DNA from 2 places in the Thalassospira lucentensis genome. Region 2 is predicted to be linked to the other one. Evidence: predicted binding sites of a transcription regulator. Region 2 holds the regulator's gene; the other holds the start of a gene.

Region 1 (11,366 bases), 1.6 Mb from region 2:
ATGCCTTGACGGTCGTGAATGATCAGCGTGGATGTCCGACATCGGCAATTGATCTGGCGAATGCAACATTGCGATTGTTGCCGTTGATAGTTGATCCGGCTTTCTCCGGATTTGGGACTTACCATCTTGTTGCCGGTAATCAGATGACGTGGTTTGATTTTGCCAAACGTATTCATGATGCTGCGGTTGAGCAGTTTGGGGCAAACTGGACCGGAAGAAATTGCAGGATTGATCCGGTAAGCTCTGATGCCTTTCCAACGATTGCCAGGCGTCCAGCCTATTCCATAATGTCGACACAAAAATTTACCGATACTTTCGGTTATGGGCTGCCCGATATTTCGGAGAGCCTTCCGGCATGTTTGAACAATCTTGAAGCGGGCGGATAGAAAATGCGTAAAGGCATCATTCTAGCGGGTGGAACGGGATCGCGATTGCACCCGTCAACGATGGTTGTGTCAAAGCAGCTTTTGCCGGTTTACGATAAACCAATGGTTTACTACCCGCTGACTACGTTGATGTTGGCTGGAATCAGAGAAATTCTTTTGATCAGTACGCCGCGAGATTTGCCGTTATTTCGCGAACTGTTGGGCGATGGTCAAAGGTGGGGGCTCCAGATCGAATATGCGGTACAGGAAGAACCTCGCGGTCTTGCCGACGCGTTTAGGGTCGGGGCAACTTTTATAGGCAACGACCCGTGCTGCTTGGTTCTGGGGGATAACATATTTTTCGGGCATGGTTTGACCGAGCTTTTGGGCAATGCGATGAGGCAGACCGCCGGTGCAACGGTTTTTGCCTATTATGTGCAGGACCCGGAACGCTACGGTGTTGTCGAATTTGATAACAATGGAATGGCAAAGGGAATTGAGGAAAAACCGAAAGAGCCGAAATCGAATTATGCCGTGACCGGGATGTATTTCTATGACGCGCAGGTTGTTGAAATCGCCAGAACCATAAAACCATCGGCGCGTGGCGAGCTTGAAATTACCGATGTCAATAATGCGTATCTGGAACGTGGGCAGTTGCAGGTGGAAAAGATGGGGCGCGGATATGCCTGGCTTGATACTGGAACCCACGGTGCGATGCTTGATGCCGCAAACTTTGTTGAAACAGTAGAAAAGCGGCAAAGCCTTAAAATTGCTTGCCCCGAAGAAATAGCATTACGCACAGGCCTAATTGATGAGGGTCAATTTGAAAAGCTGATTGATGCTTTTGGTGCCAGTTCGTATCGCGACTATCTGCGATCCGTTTTGCGCAGCCTGCATCGGATGTAATCCCGGGTTTAGCTTCGGTCTCAGACCATTTTGAGGTAGTCCTTGAACGACATGGCATTGGCATCTTTGGCCGAAAGTACCAACCGGCTTTCATCCATCGGCCAATCAATCGCAAGATCAGGATCGTTCCAGAGAATGGTCTGCTCCGCAGATGGGGTGTAAGGGCGACTTACCTTGTAGACAACTTCTGTATCGGGGGCGAGCGTCAGAAAACCGTGGGCAAAGCCGCGCGGAACAAAAATCTGGTTCCAGTCATCTGCGTTGATTTCGGCAATAACCGATTTGCCAAGTGTCGGCGAATTGGGGCGAATGTCGACCGCGACATCAAGGATGCGGCCACGCAAAACCCGAACGAGTTTATCCTGGGAAAATGGTTCGCGCTGAAAATGCAGGCCACGTAAAACACCGGCGGTTTTTGACAGCGAATGATTGTCTTGGACGAAGCCTTGGGTAATCCCGGCTTTTGCAAACACGTCTTGATTATAGGTTTCAGAAAAGAAGCCCCGCTCGTCTTCGAATTTTTTCGGGAACAGCAATTTTACCTCGGGGATTTCCAGAGATTCAAGCTTCATAGAATCACCTTTTTGGAAGGGGGGGCAAACCGCAGGCCAGCGTTCCGGTCGGGCCAATGTTCAACAATACGAATATCTCACTTAACATAACTTATAAAGATGCTTGGGACCTTGGTTGAAACAAAATCTCGGAAAGCATCTACCAGGGTGGGTATGACAGATATGAGGAATGACGTCACAATATTGCCCTTTGTCATGAGACTGCGCGCGTGATAGAGATATTTCACCGAAATGATCATGACGCGGTGCGCGGGCAAAGGGCACCGATTTAATTCTCGCAAGTGCGAGAAAAACCCTGAAATCATGACATTTTTGCGTCCTTTTGCTCTCTTCTGTTGACAAATTCCGATGGCTTCAATACATGCTGTTAGCACTCGCCGGGGGTGAGTGCTAATACGGGCTCATCCCGGTTAGTTTTGTACTTAATCGAGCCATACTTAAACACGGAGTTGTCTAACATGAAGTTCCGTCCGTTACATGATCGTGTGCTGGTGCGTCGTGTCGAATCCGACACCAAGACTGCCGGTGGCATCATTATCCCGGATACCGCGAAAGAAAAACCGCAGGAAGGCGAGATCATCGCTGTCGGTTCCGGTGTTCGCAAAGAAGACGGCTCGCTTGTCGCGCTTGACGTCAAGGCTGGTGACAAGGTTCTGTTCGGCAAATGGTCGGGCACCGAAGTCAAGGTCGATGGCGAAGAGCTGCTGATCATGAAAGAGTCCGACATTATGGGCATCATGGAATAAGTCAGCCTTCTGGTGACTTAAATCCACGTTCATCCGTCTCATAGAGAGGAAAGAATATTATGGCTGCTAAAGAAGTAAAATTCTCCACCGACGCACGCGCGAAAATGCTGCGTGGTGTCGACATCCTTGCTGATGCCGTTAAAGTGACGCTCGGCCCGAAAGGCCGTAACGTTGTCATCGAAAAGTCCTTCGGCGCACCGCGCGTGACCAAGGACGGTGTTTCGGTTGCCAAGGAAATCGAACTTTCTGACAAGTTCGAAAACATGGGCGCACAGATGCTGCGCGAAGTGGCTTCCAAAACCGCCGATCTGGCTGGTGACGGAACCACCACTGCAACCGTTCTCGCACAGGCAATCGTTCGTGAAGGCAACAAATCCGTTGCTGCCGGCATGAACCCGATGGACCTGAAACGCGGTATTGATCTTGCGACCACCAAAGTAATCGAAGCCATCCAGGGCCGTGCACGTAAAGTGTCGGGCAAGGATGAGATTGCTCAGGTCGGTAACATTTCGGCTAACGGTGACCGTGAAGTCGGCGACATGATCGCTGAAGCCATGGAAAAGGTTGGCAATGAAGGCGTTATCACCGTCGAGGAAGCCAAAGGCCTGCACACTGAACTCGACGTTGTCGAAGGCATGCAGTTCGACCGTGGTTACCTTTCGCCGTATTTCGTAACCAATCCGGAAAAGATGGTTGCCGAACTCGACAACCCGTATGTTCTTCTGTTCGACAAAAAAGTTTCCTCGCTGCAGCCGCTGCTGCCGCTTCTGGAAGCTGCCGTTCAGTCGGGCAAGCCGCTTCTTATCATTGCTGAAGACGTCGAAGGCGAAGCTCTTGCGACGCTGGTCGTCAACAAGCTGCGTGGCGGTCTGAAAATCGCTGCTGTCAAAGCACCGGGCTTCGGCGACCGTCGCAAAGCAATGCTCGAAGACATCGCCATCCTTACCGGTGGTCAGGTTGTCTCCGAAGACCTCGGCATCAAGCTTGAGAGCGTAACGCTCGACATGCTCGGTACCGCGAAGTCGATCACCATCACCAAAGAAGAAACCACCATCGTTGATGGTGCCGGTGAGAAAGCACAGATCGAAGCCCGCGTTGGCCAGATCCGAGCACAGATCGAAGAAACCTCTTCGGATTACGACCGTGAAAAACTGCAGGAACGTCTGGCGAAACTCGCTGGCGGTGTTGCCGTAATCAAAATCGGCGGTGCTTCGGAAATCGAAGTGAAAGAACGCAAAGACCGCGTTGATGATGCCCTGCACGCAACCCGCGCTGCTGTCGAAGAAGGCATTGTCGCTGGTGGTGGTACGGCCCTGCTGTACGCAACCCGTGCTCTTGACGGTCTTGAAGGTGCAAACCACGACCAGACCATCGGTGTCGACATCGTTCGTCGCGCGCTGCAGGCTCCGGTCCGTCAGATCGCTCAGAACGCAGGTGTTGATGGCGCGGTTGTCGCTGGCAAGCTGCTTGAGCAGGATGATGTTGAATTCGGCTTCGATGCCCAGAAAGGTGAATACACCAATCTGGTCAAAGCAGGCATCATCGATCCGGCCAAAGTTGTTCGTACTGCCCTGCAGGACGCAGCATCGGTCGCAGGTCTGCTGATCACCACCGAATGCATGATCGCTGAAAAGCCGGAAGACAAATCCTCCGGTGGCGCGCCTGACATGGGCGGCATGGGTGGTATGGGCGGCATGGGCGGTATGGGCTTCTAAGCTTTACCACCAACCGACCTTCTCACTACGGAAAGGGCCTCGCACTGCGAGGCCCTTTTTTGTTTCGGTATCGATTGAGATAATAATCCCCGCAGCCAGATGAGATGCGGGGATTTTCCGGATTAACCGAACAGTTTTTTCAGCGTTCTTGGCTGACAGCGCAGATACTGATTGGCAGCCTTGACCTCGGCACCAAGTGCTGCAGCAGCATGCCAGGGCCAGCGTGGGTCATAGAGTATGCCGCGCGCAAGCGCTATGGCATCGGCCTGACCGGTGAAGACGATGGCTTCTGCCTGTTCTGGTTCCGTGATCAGGCCAACCGCGATGGTGATCATGCCGGTTTCCGATTTGATGCGTTCCGCAAAGGGAACCTGATAGTTCGGACCAAGGGGGATTTTCTGGTCAATGTGAAGACCGCCGGATGATACATCGATAAAATCGCAGCCGCGTTCTTTGAGGACGCGTGCCAGTTGGACGCTTTGGTCAATATCCCAGCCGCCCTCGACCCAGTCGGATGCCGAAATGCGAATGCCGACCGGTTTGGAAGGATCGAACGCGGCGCGAACTGCATCATAAACCTCGATCACGATCCGCATGCGGTTTTCAAGCGACCCGCCATAGTCATCCTGACGTTTGTTGGAATGCGGCGACAGGAATTGATGCAGCAAATAGCCATGTGCCGCATGAACCTCGATCGCGTCAATACCAAGGCGATCCGCACGCTTTGTAGCGTCCGCGAAGCTCTGAACGATTTCTCGAATGCGTGACGTGCTTAGTGCTTCGGGTTCTGGATCACCTGCACGGAACGGAACTGTAGACGGTGCAACAACCTGCCAGCCATTTTTGTGATCTGGCGCGATGGCGCCGCCGCCATCCCAGGGCTTTTCGCAGGATGCCTTGCGTCCGGCATGGGCCAGTTGAATGGCAATCGGCATGTCGGAATGGCTGCGCACAGCGGTAATGGTTTTGCCAAGAGCTGCTTCGGTTTCATCATCCCACAATCCAACATCACCATAGGTAATGCGACCTTCCGGTTCGATTGCGGTGGCTTCTATAATCAGAAGGCCGGCGCCTGATTGGGCCAAATTGCCCAGATGCATGTCATGCCATGCGGTAAACTTTCCGTTCGCGGCGGAATACTGGCACATCGGTGCGATGACAATGCGGTTTTCCAGTTCAAGCTTGCCAATGGAGAGCGGCGTAAAAAGGTGGCTCATGGAGGTGTCCTGTATCAGTGGGGGCAGGGGTTCCTGCCGACAATGACATGAAGCTAGTTGGAAATTGCTGTTCGCGCCATAGGGACCCAAGGGTTTTCCGTCTTGTGGAATGATCGGGCAGATAAGGGCAGGGAGGATAGTGAAGTAAGGTGCAAAAATTTTTTCAAAAAAATGCGTGCGCCTACTTGCGGAAAAATCGCCCTGATCTATTTGTTGAATTGAAGGGCCATGGTGGCCTTGTACGCGTCAGGGTTGCAGCATGACTGGACCTGCGGCGCAAGAACTACCTGTCTGTTTAGGAGGGTAATTATGACTGGTCTTCAGACTGTAAATGGTACTGCTCGTCGTTTGGTTTCGCGTCCGGCATATGGTGATCCGTTTGGTGTTCTCGGACGTGATTTTGATCGTATGATCGGCTCGATCTTTGGACGTGACGGGCTTGTGAATTCTGCCGATACAAATGGCAATGAAGCGCCGCAAAAGCTTTTGACCCCGCGTATCGATGTCCATGAGACCGATGACAATATCGAACTTTCCGCCGAACTCCCGGGTGTTGAACAGGGCGATGTTGATGTCTCGGTGCTTGAAGGTGTCCTGACGATTACGGGTGAAAAGAAATCAACCCGTGAAAGCAATGATGGTGCCCGCGTTGTCGAACGCACCTATGGCAGCTTCAAACGTTCATTCCGTCTGCCCGATACCGTCGATGCAGACAAGATTGCGGCATCGTTCAAGAACGGTGTCCTGACGCTCACTCTCCCTAAAGTAGCGGAAGTGAAGCCGGAGCCGCGCAAGATCGCGATTTCGGGCTAAGTTTTGCCTCAACCTTGATGAAGCACCTGAACGGGCGGAGAAATCCGCCCGTCTTTTTTGTTTCCAGTCACATGGCGATGGTCAGTGAGCCGTGCAGCAATCCATCGGCATTTCAAACACACCGGTTTTATCAAAGGCTTCGAGGGCCGCATGCCAAGGTGCAAGGTCGATACCCTGTCTGGCGATCCAGTCCGGGTTGTAATAGGTGTCGCGATAGCGGTCACCGCCATCACACAGCAGGGTCACGACCGATCCGGTTTCACCGGCCTTTTTCATCTGACTGATCAGTGACAGGGTGGCGATCAGGTTAGTGCCGGTCGACCCGCCACAACGACGGCCCATGTGTCTTTCGAGATATTGCAGGGCGGCAAAACTGCCAGCATCAGGCACCCGGATCATGTGATCAACCACAGTCGGGTTGAAACTGGGTTCGACCCGGGGGCGGCCGATGCCTTCGACGCGCGATGCCTTTTCCCCGGTGATATCGCATTTACCGGTTTCGTAGGCATCATAGAAAACCGAGTTCTCCGGGTCGGCGACGCAAAGTTCGCATCCCATGCCAAGGATTTGTCCGTAACGGATATAGCGGCCGATGGTTGAAGATGTCCCGCCCGTACCGGCACCGACCACGATCCAGCGCGGAACCGGATGGGGTTCGCGTTTGAGCTGATCAAAGATACTTTCGGCGATATTGTTGTTGCCTCGCCAATCGGTTGCGCGTTCGGCATAGGTGAACTGGTCCATGTAATGGCCGCCCAGCTCGCGCGCGAGGCGCTGTGATTCGGCATAAATCTGACCGCTGTGATCGACCAGGTGGCTTTCGCCACCATAAAAGGCGATCTGATCGATTTTCTGCTGCGACGTTGATTTAGGCATCACGGCAATGAAGCGCAGCCCCAGAAGGCGGGCAAAATAGGCTTCGGACACGGCAGTGGAGCCGCTTGATGCCTCGATGATCGGGGTGTCTTTGGATATCCAGCCATTGCAAAGGCCATACAGGAACAACGAGCGCGCCAGACGGTGTTTCAGGCTGCCGGAAGGATGGGTCGATTCATCCTTCAGGTAAAGCCCTATGCCATCAAGTGACGGCAGATCAAGACGGATCAGATGGGTGTCGGCAGACCGGTTGAAGTCCGCTTCGATGATGTTGATGGCATCAGCCACCCATTGGCGATCGTAGCTCATGAAAAGTCCTGTATTTCTGTTTGGCGCTGGTGACGCGGATCGTTGAAGGGTTCTTGATGTAGGCGATTATTATACAGAAAACTACCGTAAATTTTACGAATAAGCTTGCTAACACTTTTTTCAAAGCTAACCTCTAGAATAGAGTTTAACAATTCTTCCACTTTATCTGGGTGATCTGGTTACCATGGCCAATAACGACGACGATCCCTTTGCCAAACGTCATGCCGCATCTGAAATCGGGGCGGCGTATGATGTGCCGGTACGCGTATCGACGGTGATCGGCAAAAGCCAGATACAGGTCGCGCAATTGATGCGCCTGACCCGTGGTGCTGTACTTGAACTGGATCGCAAGGTCGGGGAACCGGTTGATATTTACGTCAACAACCGGCTGGTGGCGCGCGGCGAACTTGTCGTTGTTGATGAAAACCTTGGCGTAACGATCACCGAAGTTGTCAAGTCCGGCACTATTATTGAGACCCATCACTAGGCCTTTTCCGGACAAATTCCAAATGGCTGCTGACCACCGGATTTATTCAAACCGGTGGTTTTTTATTTTTTTCCAAACGCTTGTTGGAACCGGGATGCGCGTTTGCACGTTTCCGAATGAATGCCAATATTGCCTTTAGCCTGCCATCTTGTGGCCAAAGGCTGTGTTGGTATGTCCCGCTTTTTGTGCAACGAGGACAATCTCATGATCAATATTCTGACATCCGGGTTGATGGCTTTGATCGGATTGGCGCTTGGTGCAGGTGGCGTCTGGCTGATTTTGCTGGGCGGTAGCTGGTATTATGCGCTAGCCGGATTGGCGTTTCTGATTGCCGCAGCCCTATCATTTGCAAAGCGCCCTGTCGTTTTACCGTTTTACGCCCTCTTCATGCTTGCAAGCCTTGGCTGGGCTGTTTGGGAAGTCGGGTTTGACTGGTGGCAATTGGGACCGCGTGGTGGTTTGACCGTCCTGATCGGTGTGTGGCTGGCAATGCCGGTCTATCGCAAGACACTTTCGGTCGGACAGCCGGTGCCGGAAGTCAAGCCGGCACGATCATTCGTTCTGGAAGGCAGTGTTGTCCTGGCAATTGTCGTTGCTGTGTATTCAATGATGAATAATCCCAACGCGATCGAAGGCCAGCTTAATAACACCCCGGTCGTCAGTAACCCGGATCTGGGCGGCGATGTTCCGGCAGGCGATTGGCATCAATATGGACGTACGCCTTATGGGCAACGTTATTCGCCACTTGATCAGATCAATGCCGATAACGTTGCGACCCTTGAACAGGCCTGGGTCTTTCAGACCGGCGATGTAAGGCGATCCGAGGATGTGCCTGAAACAACCTATCAGGTGACGCCACTTAAGATCAAAGACACGCTTTATCTTTGCACACCGCATAGCTGGGCAATAGCGATTGATGCCAAAACCGGGCAGGAAAAATGGCGGTTCAATCCAGAGGTCCCCGACAATACGGACCGACAGCATCAAACATGTCGAGGAGTAACTTATTATCAGGATAGCGCGATGGCTGCGGATGCCCCCTGCGCATCTCGGGTGTATCTGCCGACATCGGATGCGCGTCTGATTGCCCTTGATGCCAATAACGGCGAGGTTTGCCCGGACTTTGGCAATCAGGGGACCGTGCATCTGGAAGAAGGCATGCCTTATAATCCGGCCGGATACTATTATTCGACCTCGCCGCCGGTTATTGCCGATGGCAAGATCATTATTGGCGGGGCGGTGAATGACAATTATTCGACCAAATCGCAGTCTGGCGTCATTCGTGCTTATGACGTTGATAGTGGGGAATTGATCTGGAATTGGGATTCCGGCAATCCGGAACAGACTGAACCAATTCCCGAAGGTCAGACCTATACCGCCAATTCGCCCAATAGCTGGTCGGTGTCGAGTGCTGACGAGGACCTCGGCATGATCTATGTGCCGCTTGGCAACAAAGTGCCCGATCAACTGGGCATGGGGCGCAGCGAAGAAGTAGAAACCTATTCATCCTCGATCGTTGCGCTTAGCCTTGAAACCGGGCAGGTTCAGTGGGTACGCCAGACGGTGCATCATGACCTTTGGGACATGGATGTTCCGGCCCAGCCCGCATTGCTTGATATCACCACAGACGATGGTGAAAATGTCCCGGCACTTGTCGGGCCGACCAAGCAGGGGGATATCTATGTCCTTGATCGCCGGACGGGTGAGCCGATTATTCCGGTGAAAGAGGTTCCGGCCCCGGGGGGCGCCATTCCGGAAGATTTCACCGCGCCGACACAGCCGGTTTCGGATCTTACCTTCATGCCTGAACCGCTGACGGAAAAGGATATGTGGGGCATTACGCTGTTTGATCAGCTTGCATGTCGCATCCAGTTCCATCAGCTGAAATATGAAGGTCGCTATACCCCGCCATCCTTGCAGGGGACGCTGGTTTATCCCGGCAACTTCGGTACATTCAATTGGGGCAGTGTGGCGATCGATCCGGAAAAACAGATCATGTTCGGCATGCCGACATATCTTGCTTTCACATCGCAATTGATCCCGCGCGACGAAGTGCCGCCGCGCGGTACGGAAAAGGCCAGCGAGATGGGAATCAACCGCAATGAAGGTGCGCCTTATGCAGTCAGTATGGGACCGTTCCTGTCACCAGTTGGCGTACCGTGCCAAGCTCCGCCATGGGGCTATGTCGCGGGCGCGGACCTTCGCACTGGCGAGGTTGTTTACAAGCATAAAAACGGTACGGTCGAGGATATGACGCCCCTGCCATTGCCGTTCAAGCTTGGTGTGCCAGGCATCGGGGGCCCGATCATCACCAAGGGTGGTGTGGCGTTCCTTGGTGCGGCGGTTGATAACTACTTCCGTGCCTATGACGTCACCACGGGCAAACAGCTTTGGGAAGCGCGACTGCCTGCTGGCGGGCAGTCAACACCGATGACCTACACCACAGATGACGGTACGCAATATGTGCTGATCGTTGCTGGTGGGCATGGTTCTATCGGGACCAAGGCCGGGGATTACGTGATGGCCTACAAGCTGCCCTAAGCATGTTTTGAGTATCTGCAAAAGCGCCCGGTTTGTCCGGGCGCTTTTTGTTTGGGGCAATTCAAATCGGGAATCGCGACTGGTATTTTGCGAATTTGAGGGATGCCGATCACCCCAAACTCAACCTTTGGGATCAAGCAGTTCGCAAAAATTTTGCTGATCTTTTGCTTGACCACAGGGCGCGCCAGAAGCGCCTTTGACGCGAATCATTGGATATCCGGGATTGTAACGGAACTGATACAATCGATTGACGGTTTTTTATCTATTTCCACTACATATTGTGTTTTCAATCCGGTCCTGAGCAGGCATAACCATTTTCAAACGGGCATTGGAAACGGCGATTTTGGTGATCTGGCAGACCGTCAATCGGGGCAGGATCAGGCAAGTGCCGTTTGATGAAGATAACAAACAGGAAGCGGATCGCCGCCAACGGGCGACCGTTCAGGTAAGGGGACTACAAGCATGAAGATGCTGGATGTGGTGCAGCACGAAAAAGGTGCGCGCGTCATTGTTGATCGTTCGCGCGATGCATTGCTGACCGATTTTGGCAAGGCGGTTTTGAACGACCGTTATCTGATGCCGGGAGAAAGCTATCAGGATCTGTTTGCGCGCGTCGCCAGTTACTATGGTGATGACGAAGCGCATGCGCAGCGTCTTTATGACTATATTTCAAAGCTTTGGTTCATGCCGGCAACCCCGATCCTGTCGAATGGCGGGACGACCCGCGGCTTGCCTATTTCCTGTTTTTTGAACGAGGCGGACGACAACCTTGGCGGGATTGTCGATATCTGGACCGAGAATGTCTGGCTTGCCGCGCGT
Region 2 (11,366 bases):
CAAGCCCTACCGGTTTGCCGATATCGTCAACAACAAACAGGGCAGTGATGCTGCGATCATTCATAACGGCAAGCGCCTCGACCGCCAGAAGATCGGATCTGGTTGCTTTGGGGTTGCGCGTCATAACGTCAGCAACCCGCATCGCCACCAGATTGTCCGCCATATGCCGGCGTAAATCGCCATCGGTCACGATACCGGTCATCTTGCCGTCACCATCAAGCACACCGACACAGCCAAACGATTTTCCGGTCATGATCACCAATGCTTCGGACATCAGGGCGTCTTCGCCGATCAACGGAATATCGGCAACACCATGCATGACGTCGCTTACATGCAGCAACCGCTGCCCCAGCTTGCCGCCGGGATGGAATGTGCGGAAATCATCGGCACTAAAGCCGCGGCGCTCCATCAGCGTAACGGCAAGTGCATCGGCAAACGCCAGCATCGCTGTAGTTGATGTTGTCGGCGCCTGTTTGTTGGGGCATGCTTCCGGACTGTTGGGTAGAATCAGTGGATAATCGGACTGCATTGCCAACGAACTTTCCGGGCGACGGGTCATCCCGATCAGCGGAACGTTAAAGCGTCTGGTATAGGCAATGATGTCGGACAATTCCGGCGTTTCACCTGAATTCGACAGGGCAAGCACCGCATCGTCCTTGCCGATCATGCCCAGATCGCCATGGCTGGCTTCGGCCGGATGGACAAAGAAGGATGGCGTCCCGGTCGAAGCGAAGGTCGCAGCAATTTTCTTTGCGATATGACCGCTTTTTCCCATGCCAGTCACGACCAGACGTCCTGCAAGACTTTCAATCAGATCAATTGCCTTGCAGAAATCACCATTCAGCGATTCCGAGAGATCGCGCAGCGCATCGGCTTCAATCGCCAAAACCCGGCGGGCGACTTCAAGATCCTTTTCCGTTGCCGGTTCGGGTGTGTTTTGCAGTTTGGGGGTCACTGTCATCGGTTTCTTTTTCATTTCCCTGCAAAAGCATTCCAGAAATATTCACAGGGAAGAGATGGGCGGGAATATCTGTGCTGGCAAGCCATGAAAACCAATATGTACCTGCGCTTCAACATGGTCAATTCCCATACCCGAAGCCTGTTTACACAGAATTAACACCGCAGGCCTGCAACGCAAAAATTTGACGGACAAAATCGGCTGGAAAAGGGGTGGGTTTAGTGCGCGAAAATATCCGTCTCTTCCCAACCCAACAGATCCAGCGTCGCCCGTGTCGGCAAGAACTCAAAGCAGGCCTGTGCCAGTTCGGTGCGACCTTCCCGGGCCAAACGACGATCAAGCTCTTCCTTGGCCTTATGCAGATACAGCACATCGGATGCAGCATAGGTAATCTGTTCGTCTGAAAGATCAGCCGATCCCCAGTCAGAACTTTGCTGCTGCTTGTCCAGATTAACGTCAACCAGTTCGCGCACCAGATCCTTCAGGCCATGCCGGTCGGTATAGGTACGCACCAGTTTCGATGCGATCTTGGTGCAATAGACAGGTGCGCACCGCACACCGAGATATTTGTCCATCACGGCGATATCGAACCGCCCAAAGTGAAACAGCTTCAGAACCGACGGATCAGCCAAAAGCTTCTTAAGGTTAGGTGCCTCATAATTTTCCCCGTCAAACTTCACCAGATGGGCATCCCCATCACCAGCCGAAAGCTGAACAACGCACAGACGATCGCGGTGCGGATTAAGGCCCATCGTTTCGCTGTCAACGGCAACGACTTTGCCAAGATCAAGCCCGTCGGGCAAATCTCCGTGATAGAGGAAATTGGTCATCGAAATTCTCCAGAATGCTGGTTTGGCCCTGTCTTAACACAGCATCTGCAGCCTCGCGACGCAAAAGACGCGCCGTTAATGGCTTTTCTGCCGCCCCGACTTCCAATGATTGAACATCAAGTTGCAGGGATATATCGGTCAAGCGGCGGACTTATCGACTTTTCCCTGCGACAACCGCAAAGCAGCAACAGCAACAGCAATCGAATTCCATGCCATGATTGCTGGCCAGTTTGAAAATGCACTTTGGGTTGCCGCCAGTGGAAACAATGAAAGAACCATGGTGCCCAGATACAGACCCGCAACAAGGCTTTGGCTATGACCATTACGGAAATGACGCAGGCCAGCCCACACGATCATACCCACAAAAACCAACCAGGGGAGCGTGCCGAGCAAACCAGTATCGGATAACCATTCAACATAAAAGTTATGGGGGTGTGGGTGGCATTCGCTGATCAGGCCTCGCGCCTGATATTCAGGGCAAACCAAGCCAAAATTTCCCATGCCTGTTCCAACAATCGGGTTTTCCGTGAACAACCGCCAACCAAGTGATGTCAATTCTCCATAGATCGAACCACTATAATCGCTGACAACGTCCCCAAGTGCCATCACACGTGCAAGAATGCGGTCACTGATCGTCAGAAGGGCCCCGATCCCTCCAAAAACAAAAACAGCTATACCCGCAGCAGCGAGGCGACTTTTGCCCCCCACAAGAAACAGCCCAACCAGACTGCAACCAATTGCCAAAAGGCTCAGAACACTTGCTGTACGCTCCCCACTCAGGAACACGATCATTAGCGCAAAGGGAGAAACAACTAACCCGATACGAAAGGCATTCTGTTTCATCATGTCTGACAGATATAGGGCCAAAGCCAGTGTGAACGTCGCAAAGCCTGTCTTGGCAAGGTAAATGCCGATATTGGGTCGATCAAGCGGCCCCGTCAGGCGACCTGTCATCGGTTGCCCGCCCAAAAGGGAATAACCGGCAAAGAACTGATAAAACGCGTCGGCTGCGGCAACCATAATTGTTGTCAGAGAAGCGATCAAAACCCAGCGAACCGCCTTCTGGTCGACCAGAATCCAGCGCGTTACCGCTGCATAAAAAACGACAAACCGTAACCAGCTTGCGGATCGCCCAAAACTTTTGCCACTAAATTCAGCAAAGGGAGATACCAACAAATTCATGATCAGCCAGATCACCAGCAAGATTGCGATATCGCTCTGCCGCACCCAAGACCAGTCCCGATGAACAGCACTGCGGACGAGGAACAATAACGTAATCAATACCACCGCCCCATCCGCGGCACCGCGCGCAAATAAAAGGAAGGCTGGAATCGTTGACAGGAAAAAAGTCGCAGCAAGATGCATCCGGGACTCGAATGCATCTGAAAATTGGGCGGAAGTCACGGTTTGATCGGCCTCCTGATGCCGGAAAGATTTTGAAAAACAAACGCAAAACGGCTCAAGCCCACCGGGTCATTCCGACCAAGGCCAATTTTATGTGCCAGATAACGAAGCTCGAGATCAAGTGTGTTGAAGGGAGCGCCATCGCGTTTCGCCTTGCGTGCCGCCGAGATGCACTTGCCAAATATTTTGCGACGCTTGTCAGATGCTATCTCTGGATGCTCGCACAAAAAATTCGCATAGGTTAAAAAGCGGTCATGATGCTGCTGCATTTTATTCACCGAAAGATGACTTCCCGCATCGGGAATGCTGGTCACGACCATGTTGGCATCAATCACACGGCGTGCATGTAACGACAAGCGCAACGGCAGAGATTCATCCTGAATAAACACATCGGGATCGCATCCTCCCGCCTGGTTGAACAACACTCGTTCCACCAGCCATGTCATCCGAACCATACCCCGCCCCAAAATGCGGTCCAAGGCATCATCAAATGTCTTTACATCAATATCACTGCCGATCATCCCGGCTTTTGCCTGCTCGATTGATGCGTCGGTTTTTCGTCCCTTGCCATGCACCATATCGGCGTCATGATCGCGTGCCAGTTCTAGCATCACCGCAATCGCATCGGGGGCCAGCAACTCATCACAATCAAATAGTGCAAGGTATTTTCCCTGCGCCTGTGCCGCTCCCTGATTAAGCCGGATTGCAGGGCCTGCATTGTTATCATTGGAAATCACCCGGACAAAATCATGCTTTGCCGCAAAGCTGTCCAGTATTGAGCGGGATGCATCCGTTGATGCATCATCAATAAATATTACCTCACACGAAAACTGTCCCTGCTGTGCAAGCAGACTCGTGAAAAAATACGGCAAGGCGGTCGCCTTGTTATAGACCGGCAGAATGAAACTAACGTCAGGTGCCATGCCATCAGGGCGAGAAGAAAACATCTCAACTCTCTGTTATGCGGGTGTTCAGCCGTCTTAACACAGCCATCCGCCAGCCGCGACGCAAAAGTCATGTGCAGCAAGGCTTTTGCCAAAGCCCGAAACGACAATACCCCAGCACACCGTCGGGTGTACTGGGGTATGGTGCCCAGGAGAAGACTCGAACTTCCACGACCTTGCGGCCACTGGCACCTGAAGCCAGCGCGTCTACCAATTCCGCCACCTGGGCATAGGGGCTTGTGGTGTTTGCCCAGCGGAACCCGCCGGAACGGGGCGCAATATACGCTGCCAAATTCCAGTGTCAACAACCTTTTTGAAGGTTTTGCGAAACGATTCCGCTAAAATCGGTCACCGCAACGACACACAGGAAAATTCCTGAAATTCACACCTGTCCCACACATCACGCCGAATGGTCGAACAAGTATCGAAGAACCCCGTTCAAACGGTTTCGCCCCTGATCGGTTGCGCGCAAACCGGACAGGTCACAAACCAGGTCGCCAGAAACGATCAGGGTCTCAAGCCTCTCCGAATCCAGTGCTTCACGCGGACCTTTGCCAATAATCCGTTCAAAGCGCAAGGTTGGAATGGCTTCATTAAGGCGCAGCCCCATCATCACCATTTCGATCAAACGTTCATCGGCTGCCAACGCCATTTCTTCCTGCGTGCCATGCCCCTGTTTTTCCACCCGGTCCAGCCAGATGTCCGGCGCGCGATGACGGCGTACCGCCATCGGTTTAGTACTGCCATCAGGCTGGATAACCGCTTCGCGACCATGTGCCCCTGGCCCAATACCAAGATAGTCACCGTAACGCCAATACACCAGATTATGGCGGCTTTCCTGTCCCGGACGGGCATGGTTGGAAATCTCGTAGCAACCATAACCGGCGGCGCTGGTTTCTTCTTGGGTGATTTCATAAAGATCGGTCGCAAGATCTTCGTCGGGTACCACAAGATCACCACGCTGATGCAGAGTATAGAACTGCGTACCCGGTTCGATGGTCAGCTGATAAAGCGAGATATGACCGCGCGCGATATCAAGTGCCTCGCGCAGTTCCCGACGCCATGCTTTCCGATCATGTTCGGGCCGGGCATAAATCAGATCAAACGAAAAACGGTCAAACACATTGGCCGCAACATCAAGGGCACGCATGGCTTCCGCCGAATTGTGCACCCGCCCCAGAAATTTAAGATCGCGGTCATTCAGCGCCTGAATACCAATCGACACCCGGTTGATGCCATTGGCCGCAAAAGCGGAAAACCGGTTGATTTCAACTGTTCCCGGATTGGCTTCCAGCGTAATTTCGATGTCATCGGTTACCGGCCAGAAAGTTTTGATATCGGCAATCAATGCCCCTGCCGTTTCCGGATCCATAAGCGATGGCGTACCACCACCAAAGAACACCGACCCAACAGTGCGTCCAGGATGACGTGCCGCTCCCGCCGCCAGTTCGGCCCGAAGGGCAGCCCGCCAACGCGCATGATCAACCTTGTCCGCAACGTGACTGTTGAAATCACAATAGGGACATTTCGACAGGCAAAACGGCCAATGGATATAGATGCCAAAAGGGACAGCTTCTGCGTTTGCTTGGGACACGCGGTTCTCGATCTTCGACTGCGGGAAAGACGGATAAAGTAACACGCACCGCCGATGGTTACATCAGCCATGCGTGCATAGGTTCGATGCAGGCAGCTTAACCGCCAAATCCTTACTCGAAGCAAGCCCTGACCAACTGGCGGAACGCGTCCGCCCGATGGCTCATTTCATGCTTCTTTGCCGGGTCCATTTCGCCAAAGGTCTGATCATAACCCTTCGGCTGGAAAATCGGGTCATAGCCAAAACCATGTCCGCCACGTTTCGGCCAGACAATTTCACCTTCGACCCGACCTTCAAAATTCTCGACATGGCCATCGGGCCAGGCCAGCGACAGGGCGCAGATAAAAGCCGCCCGTCGATCAGGGTGGTTGCCAATGCCATTCTGGACCTTTTCCATCGCCATGTCGAAATCCTTGTCCGGCCCGGCCCAGCGGGCCGAATAGATCCCCGGTGCCCCGTCAAGAGCCGAAACAGCCATGCCGCTATCATCGGACAAAGCCGGCAAATTCGCAGCCCGGGTCGCGGCAAGCGACTTTAACTGCGCATTGCCGATAAAGCTGTTTTCGGTTTCTTCGGGTTCGGGAAGGTTCAAATCACCAGCTGAAATCACTTCGATCCCGAACGAATCGAGCAATTCGACGATTTCCTTGATCTTGCCTTTGTTATGGCTGGCGATGACGAGTTTTTTTTCCGTAAAGCGACGGGCCATGATGCTGCCTGAGATAGTCGGGTCGTTAAGACGGGGACGGGTGGGAAACACAGATGCAGTTCCGGGCGAGACAGCAAATGCCCCACCCGAGGAAATCCTTAAAGACCTATGGCCGCACGCTGTTTGGCAAACAGTTCTTTGCAACCTTTTTCAGCCAGTTCAAACATCCTGTCATAAGCAGAACGATAAAACGGCACATCTTCGGCTGTCGCCTGAACTTCGACAATGCCGCCATTGCCCGCCAGGACGAAATTGGCATCTGCGCCGGCATTGCTGTCCTCGGCATAATCAAGATCAAGCACCGCTTCGCCCTGATAAATCCCGCAGGAAATTGCTGCAACCGGCTGGGTCAACGGGATTTCTTTGATCAAACCCAGGCGACGCACACCCTGAAACGCCAGATGGGCCGCAACATAGGCCCCGGTGATTGATGCGGTGCGCGTACCGCCATCGGCCTGAATGACGTCGCAATCAAGGCGCATCTGCATTTCGCCCATGCCCTTGAGGTCTGCCACCGCACGGATCGAACGACCGATCAAACGCTGGATTTCCTGAGTACGTCCTGACTGACCACCGCGCGCGGCCTCGCGCTGCATACGACTGTCGGTTGCGCGCGGCAGCATGCCGTATTCGGCAGTGATCCAGCCCTTGCCGGAATTACGCATCCAGCCCGGCACCTTATCCTCAACCGTCGCGGTACAAATCACATGGGTATCCCCAAATTTGATCAGGCAGGAGCCTTCAGCATATTTGGAAACACCGGTTTCGATGGAAACGTCGCGAAGCTGATCGAAATTACGGCCGGATGGACGCATGGGGTCTAAACCTCTTTGTTCTGGATCGGATCGGCCTTTACGGCTGATCAACGATAGCTGAAATTGCGGCCAAAGCTACTGAGCATCGCCGCAAAGGTCCAGCAGTTTCCCGGAAAATAACGGCAAAAACCCGGCAGGAACATCTCCCGTCTGTGATCGAAAAAACCGTGACCAAGCCCGATTCGAGACGAATTCAACGGGTTTCAAGATCAAGTTGCTGATCCGTGTCCAACTTTGGATATCGGATGAGCCATTCCAATCTGCCAGCTTCATTGACGCCTGCCTGACACCTCACTAAATTCCACGCAGCACATTTGGTTTTGACAGGTTGGACATGGCGCTGTTTGACGACACATTATTGGGCGATATGAATGCGCGGTCCCGCGAAGTCTTTCGCCAGATCGTCGATGCCTATGTCGAAACCGGCGAACCGATTGGCTCGCGGTCGATTGCACGCCGCATGTCGGAAAATCTTTCGGCGGCAACCATCCGCAATGTGATGTCCGATCTTGAAGAAATGGGACTTCTGGTCGCTCCCCATATTTCGGCGGGTCGGTTACCCAGCGAAAAAGGCCTGCGTCTTTTCGTCAATGCCCTGATGGAAGTTGGCGATTTGCCGAATGCCGAACGCGATCAATTGACCAAGAATTGTGAACAGGCGGGCTATTCGCTTGATCAGATGCTGGGCGAAGCCACCAGCATGCTATCGGGCCTGTCACGATGTGCCGGGCTTGTCGTTGCTCCTAAAACCGATGGCATCCGTTTAAAGCAGATTGAATTTGTTGCCCTTTCACCGGGCAAGGTTCTTGCCGTTCTGGTGTCGCAAACTGGCAATGTCGAGAATCGTATCCTTGATGTTCCGCCCGATTTGCCGACCTCGGCATTGACAGAAGCGTCGAACTATCTAAATACCCGGTTGGCCGGAAAGACACTTGATGACGCCCGGCAATTGATGAGTCTCGAACGCGACCGCATCAAACAGGAACTTGACGAATTATCGGCAGGCCTGATTGATGCGGGGCTTGCGACATGGGCAGGCGGGGTCAAGGGTTCGTCCCTGATCGTCAAGGGCCAGTCGCAGTTGCTTGAAAATATCGACACGATCGAACAGCTCGAAACTGTCAGACGGCTGTTTAATGTGCTCGAAGCACGCGATCAGATGATTGAATTGCTTGATGTCACCACGATTGCCCAAGGGGTGCAGATTTTCATCGGATCCGAGAATAAATTGTTCGGCGGATCGGGACTTTCGATGGTGATTTCGCCTTATCAGAATGCCGAAGGCAGCATTGTGGGCGCAATCGGGGTTGTCGGACCGACCCGGATCAATTATGCCCGGATCATTCCGCTGGTCGATTACACCGCCAAGCTGGTCGGGCGACTGATTGGATAAACGTTGGCGCTGCGTGTCAGGCCACACAAATTGAAGGTACAGGTTAGCCATGTCGGAAACCGCAAAGAATAACCCGGAAGATCTGAGCGGCGCTGCTCGCGCAGACGAAGCTGCCGTTGAAGATGTCGCAGCAGAGGCGATGGATGCCGAAGCAGAAGGCGGCGAAACTGCGAATGCTGATCCCGTTGCCGTACTTGAGGCCGAAGTTGCCGAATTGAAGGATCGTCTGTTGCGCGCCGCCGCCGAGGTGGAAAACACCCGTCGCCGCGCCAAAAAAGACGTCGAAGACGCCAGCAACTATGCCGTCACAAAATTCGCCCGTGATCTTCTTGATGTTGGCGATAACCTTCGCCGTGCTCTTGAAGCCGCGGGCAACGATGCCAATGCCGACCCGGCAATGAAGACCCTGATTGACGGTGTCGAAATGACCGAAAAGTCCCTGCTCAAGGCGTTCGAGCAGAATGGCATCGAAAAGCTGGAACCGCTGGGTGAAAAGCTTGATCCGAACCAGCATCAGGCCGTGTTCGAAATGCCGAATCCCGCCTATCCCGATGGCTATGTCGCCCAGGTAATGCAGGCGGGTTATGTGCTCAAAGGACGCCTGCTACGGCCGGCAATGGTCGGGGTTACCAAAAACCCGGCTGGTCAGGAAACCGCAAAAAGCGATGAACCGGGCAGCAACATCGACACATCCGCCTGATCAGTTGGCGGATTAAAAAGCAGAATACAAAACGGTTTTAGCGGATCGGGTTTTACAAACGGCCCTGCCACAGACGCGGCGGGGCCGTTTCATTTTGTGCGATCTGGCGCTAGGCTGAGCCAATTGCAACATTGCAAATGGAAACCACCATGCCACTTCGCCCTGATATTATCGATATTCTGCGCGCTGATGCTGCCGCGATTGTCATTCTGACCGGAGCCGGGATATCAAAGGAAAGCGGCCTGCATACCTTTCGCGATCCCGATGGCATATGGGCACGGTATGACATTTCCGAGGTCGCAACCCCCGAGGCGTTCATCAATAATCCCGATCTGGTGCATCATTTCTATAATGACCGGCGCGCAGGCTTGCTTGATCCGGCCGTTCAACCCAATGCGGCACATCTGGCTCTTGCCCGGCTCGAAGCAGAATGGCCGGGTGATGTGCTTCTGGTAACCCAGAATATTGACGATCTGCATGACCGGGCCGGGTCAAAAAACCTGATCCATATGCATGGCGAGTTACTGAAAATCCGCTGCAATCATTGTGATCTTTTGACCAACTGGTCCAAGCCGCTCGATCTGGGCATCCCCTGCCCGTCCTGCGCCAAGCCGGGCGGACTGCGCCCGCATGTTGTCTGGTTCGGGGAAATGCCGCTGGAAATGGAACGCATTTATACTGCCTTGGCCGATTGCGGCCTGTTCATCTCGATCGGGACATCGGGAAATGTTTATCCGGCAGCCGGTTTTGTGCAGATGGCCGGCAAGGAATCAGGTGCCGAAACCGTAGAACTCAATCTGGAGCCAAGCAATGGTGCAACATTGTTTGAATACAGCCACTACGGGGCTGCCAGTGAAATCGTTCCATCATTTGTCTCGTCACTGATCGGCTGTTAAATTACCTCCTCAATCAGAAGAGGAGCGCCATCATGAATTTTAAACCGGAAACACATGAACTGAGCCTGACCCGACTGCTTGATGCCCCGCGCGAAAAACTTTTCCGCTGCTGGACCGATGCCGAATTGCTCAAACAATGGTTTGTTCCCAAACCCTGGACTATTGCCCGGGTCGACTTGGATGTTCGCCCCGGTGGATCAACCCTGATTGTTATGAAAAACCCCGAAGGCGATGAATTCCCCAATCCGGGTATCTATCTTGAAATCGTTGAAAATGAAAAAATCGTCCTGACCGACGCCTATACAAGTGCGTGGGTCCCGTCGGCAAAGCCATTCATGACCGCAATCGTCACCTTTGCCGATGAAGGCGATAAAACCCGTTACACCGCAATCGCCCGCCATTGGTCCGAAGAAGACCGAAAGGCGCACGAGGAAATGGGCTTTCATGAAGGTTGGGGCATTTGTGCCGATCAGCTTGAAAAACTCGCCCAAAGCCTTTGAGGCAGGGTTAGGGGATCATCTCAACTGATTCTTCCTGCCGCGGGCTCCTGACCGTCACAAAGCGTGTGGAACTGCTTTTCGCCTTCCGGGCTGAAGCGGACCACACGCGAGTCCCGGCTGCGCTGCGCCCAACCCAATTCATAGAACCGGTTCAATAATGCCGCCCCGAATGCCCCGGCCAGATGTGATTGCCGTGCACTCCAATCCAGACATTCTCGGCATAGCGGCCGACGCGTATTGCGCAACGCCATAAGATCAATGCCAAACCCGGCGGCAAAATCCGCCCCTGCATCGGTCAGCATCACACCATTATGATCAATGGCGATCAGTTCACGTTCTTCAAGTGCGGCAAAAAGGGCGACTCCCATTTCGCCAGCCAGATGATCGTAACAGACTCGCGCCTTGCGCAATTCCGGGTCCTTCGGGCCAGTTCGCACCCGGTTATGGCCAACTCGGCTGGCAATCCCCATCAGGACTTCCAGTGCCTCGACAATATCTGGGCCTGAAAGCGTGAAATAACGATGCCGCCCCTGTTTGCGCGGGGTAACGATCTGCCCGGCTTCAAGCTTTGCCAGATGCGAACTTGCCGTTTGGGGCGTCACACCAGCCTCTTGTGCAAGTTC

Evidence for each region. The regulator HrcA, encoded in region 2, represses chaperone genes, less so after heat shock. The targets are predictions, from matches to a motif close to GTTAGCACTCNCCNNNGGNGAGTGCTAAC.
Region 1: a site for HrcA is predicted at 2,210-2,238, ahead of groES (co-chaperone GroES). Genes of this name have one in related genera too.

Annotation. Positions count from the first base shown of each region.
Region 1 is NZ_CP136684.1:4,438,620-4,449,985, reverse strand. It holds gene rfbD (dTDP-4-dehydrorhamnose reductase) at 1-386, shown strand, start outside; gene rfbA (glucose-1-phosphate thymidylyltransferase RfbA) at 390-1,271, shown strand; gene rfbC (dTDP-4-dehydrorhamnose 3,5-epimerase) at 1,292-1,843, opposite strand; gene groES (co-chaperone GroES) at 2,302-2,589, shown strand; gene groL (chaperonin GroEL) at 2,649-4,304, shown strand; gene R1T41_RS21395 (NADH:flavin oxidoreductase/NADH oxidase) at 4,427-5,521, opposite strand; gene R1T41_RS21390 (Hsp20/alpha crystallin family protein) at 5,831-6,334, shown strand; gene R1T41_RS21385 (PLP-dependent cysteine synthase family protein) at 6,416-7,519, opposite strand; gene fliN (flagellar motor switch protein FliN) at 7,704-8,006, shown strand; gene R1T41_RS21375 (glucose/quinate/shikimate family membrane-bound PQQ-dependent dehydrogenase) at 8,211-10,547, shown strand; gene R1T41_RS21370 (hypothetical protein) at 10,650-10,943, shown strand; gene R1T41_RS21365 (ribonucleoside-diphosphate reductase subunit alpha) at 11,016-11,366, shown strand, end outside.
Region 2 is NZ_CP136684.1:1,475,224-1,486,589, forward strand. It holds gene R1T41_RS07320 (SIS domain-containing protein) at 1-961, opposite strand, end outside; gene R1T41_RS07325 (ribonuclease D) at 1,177-1,788, opposite strand; gene R1T41_RS07330 (O-antigen ligase family protein) at 1,927-3,153, opposite strand; gene R1T41_RS07335 (glycosyltransferase family 2 protein) at 3,189-4,139, opposite strand; tRNA gene R1T41_RS07340 (tRNA-Leu) at 4,279-4,365, opposite strand; gene hemW (radical SAM family heme chaperone HemW) at 4,537-5,730, opposite strand; gene rdgB (RdgB/HAM1 family non-canonical purine NTP pyrophosphatase) at 5,843-6,439, opposite strand; gene rph (ribonuclease PH) at 6,538-7,254, opposite strand; gene hrcA (heat-inducible transcriptional repressor HrcA) at 7,589-8,647, shown strand; gene grpE (nucleotide exchange factor GrpE) at 8,697-9,347, shown strand; gene R1T41_RS07370 (NAD-dependent deacylase) at 9,497-10,243, shown strand; gene R1T41_RS07375 (SRPBCC family protein) at 10,276-10,743, shown strand; gene R1T41_RS07380 (ArsR/SmtB family transcription factor) at 10,764-11,366, opposite strand, start outside.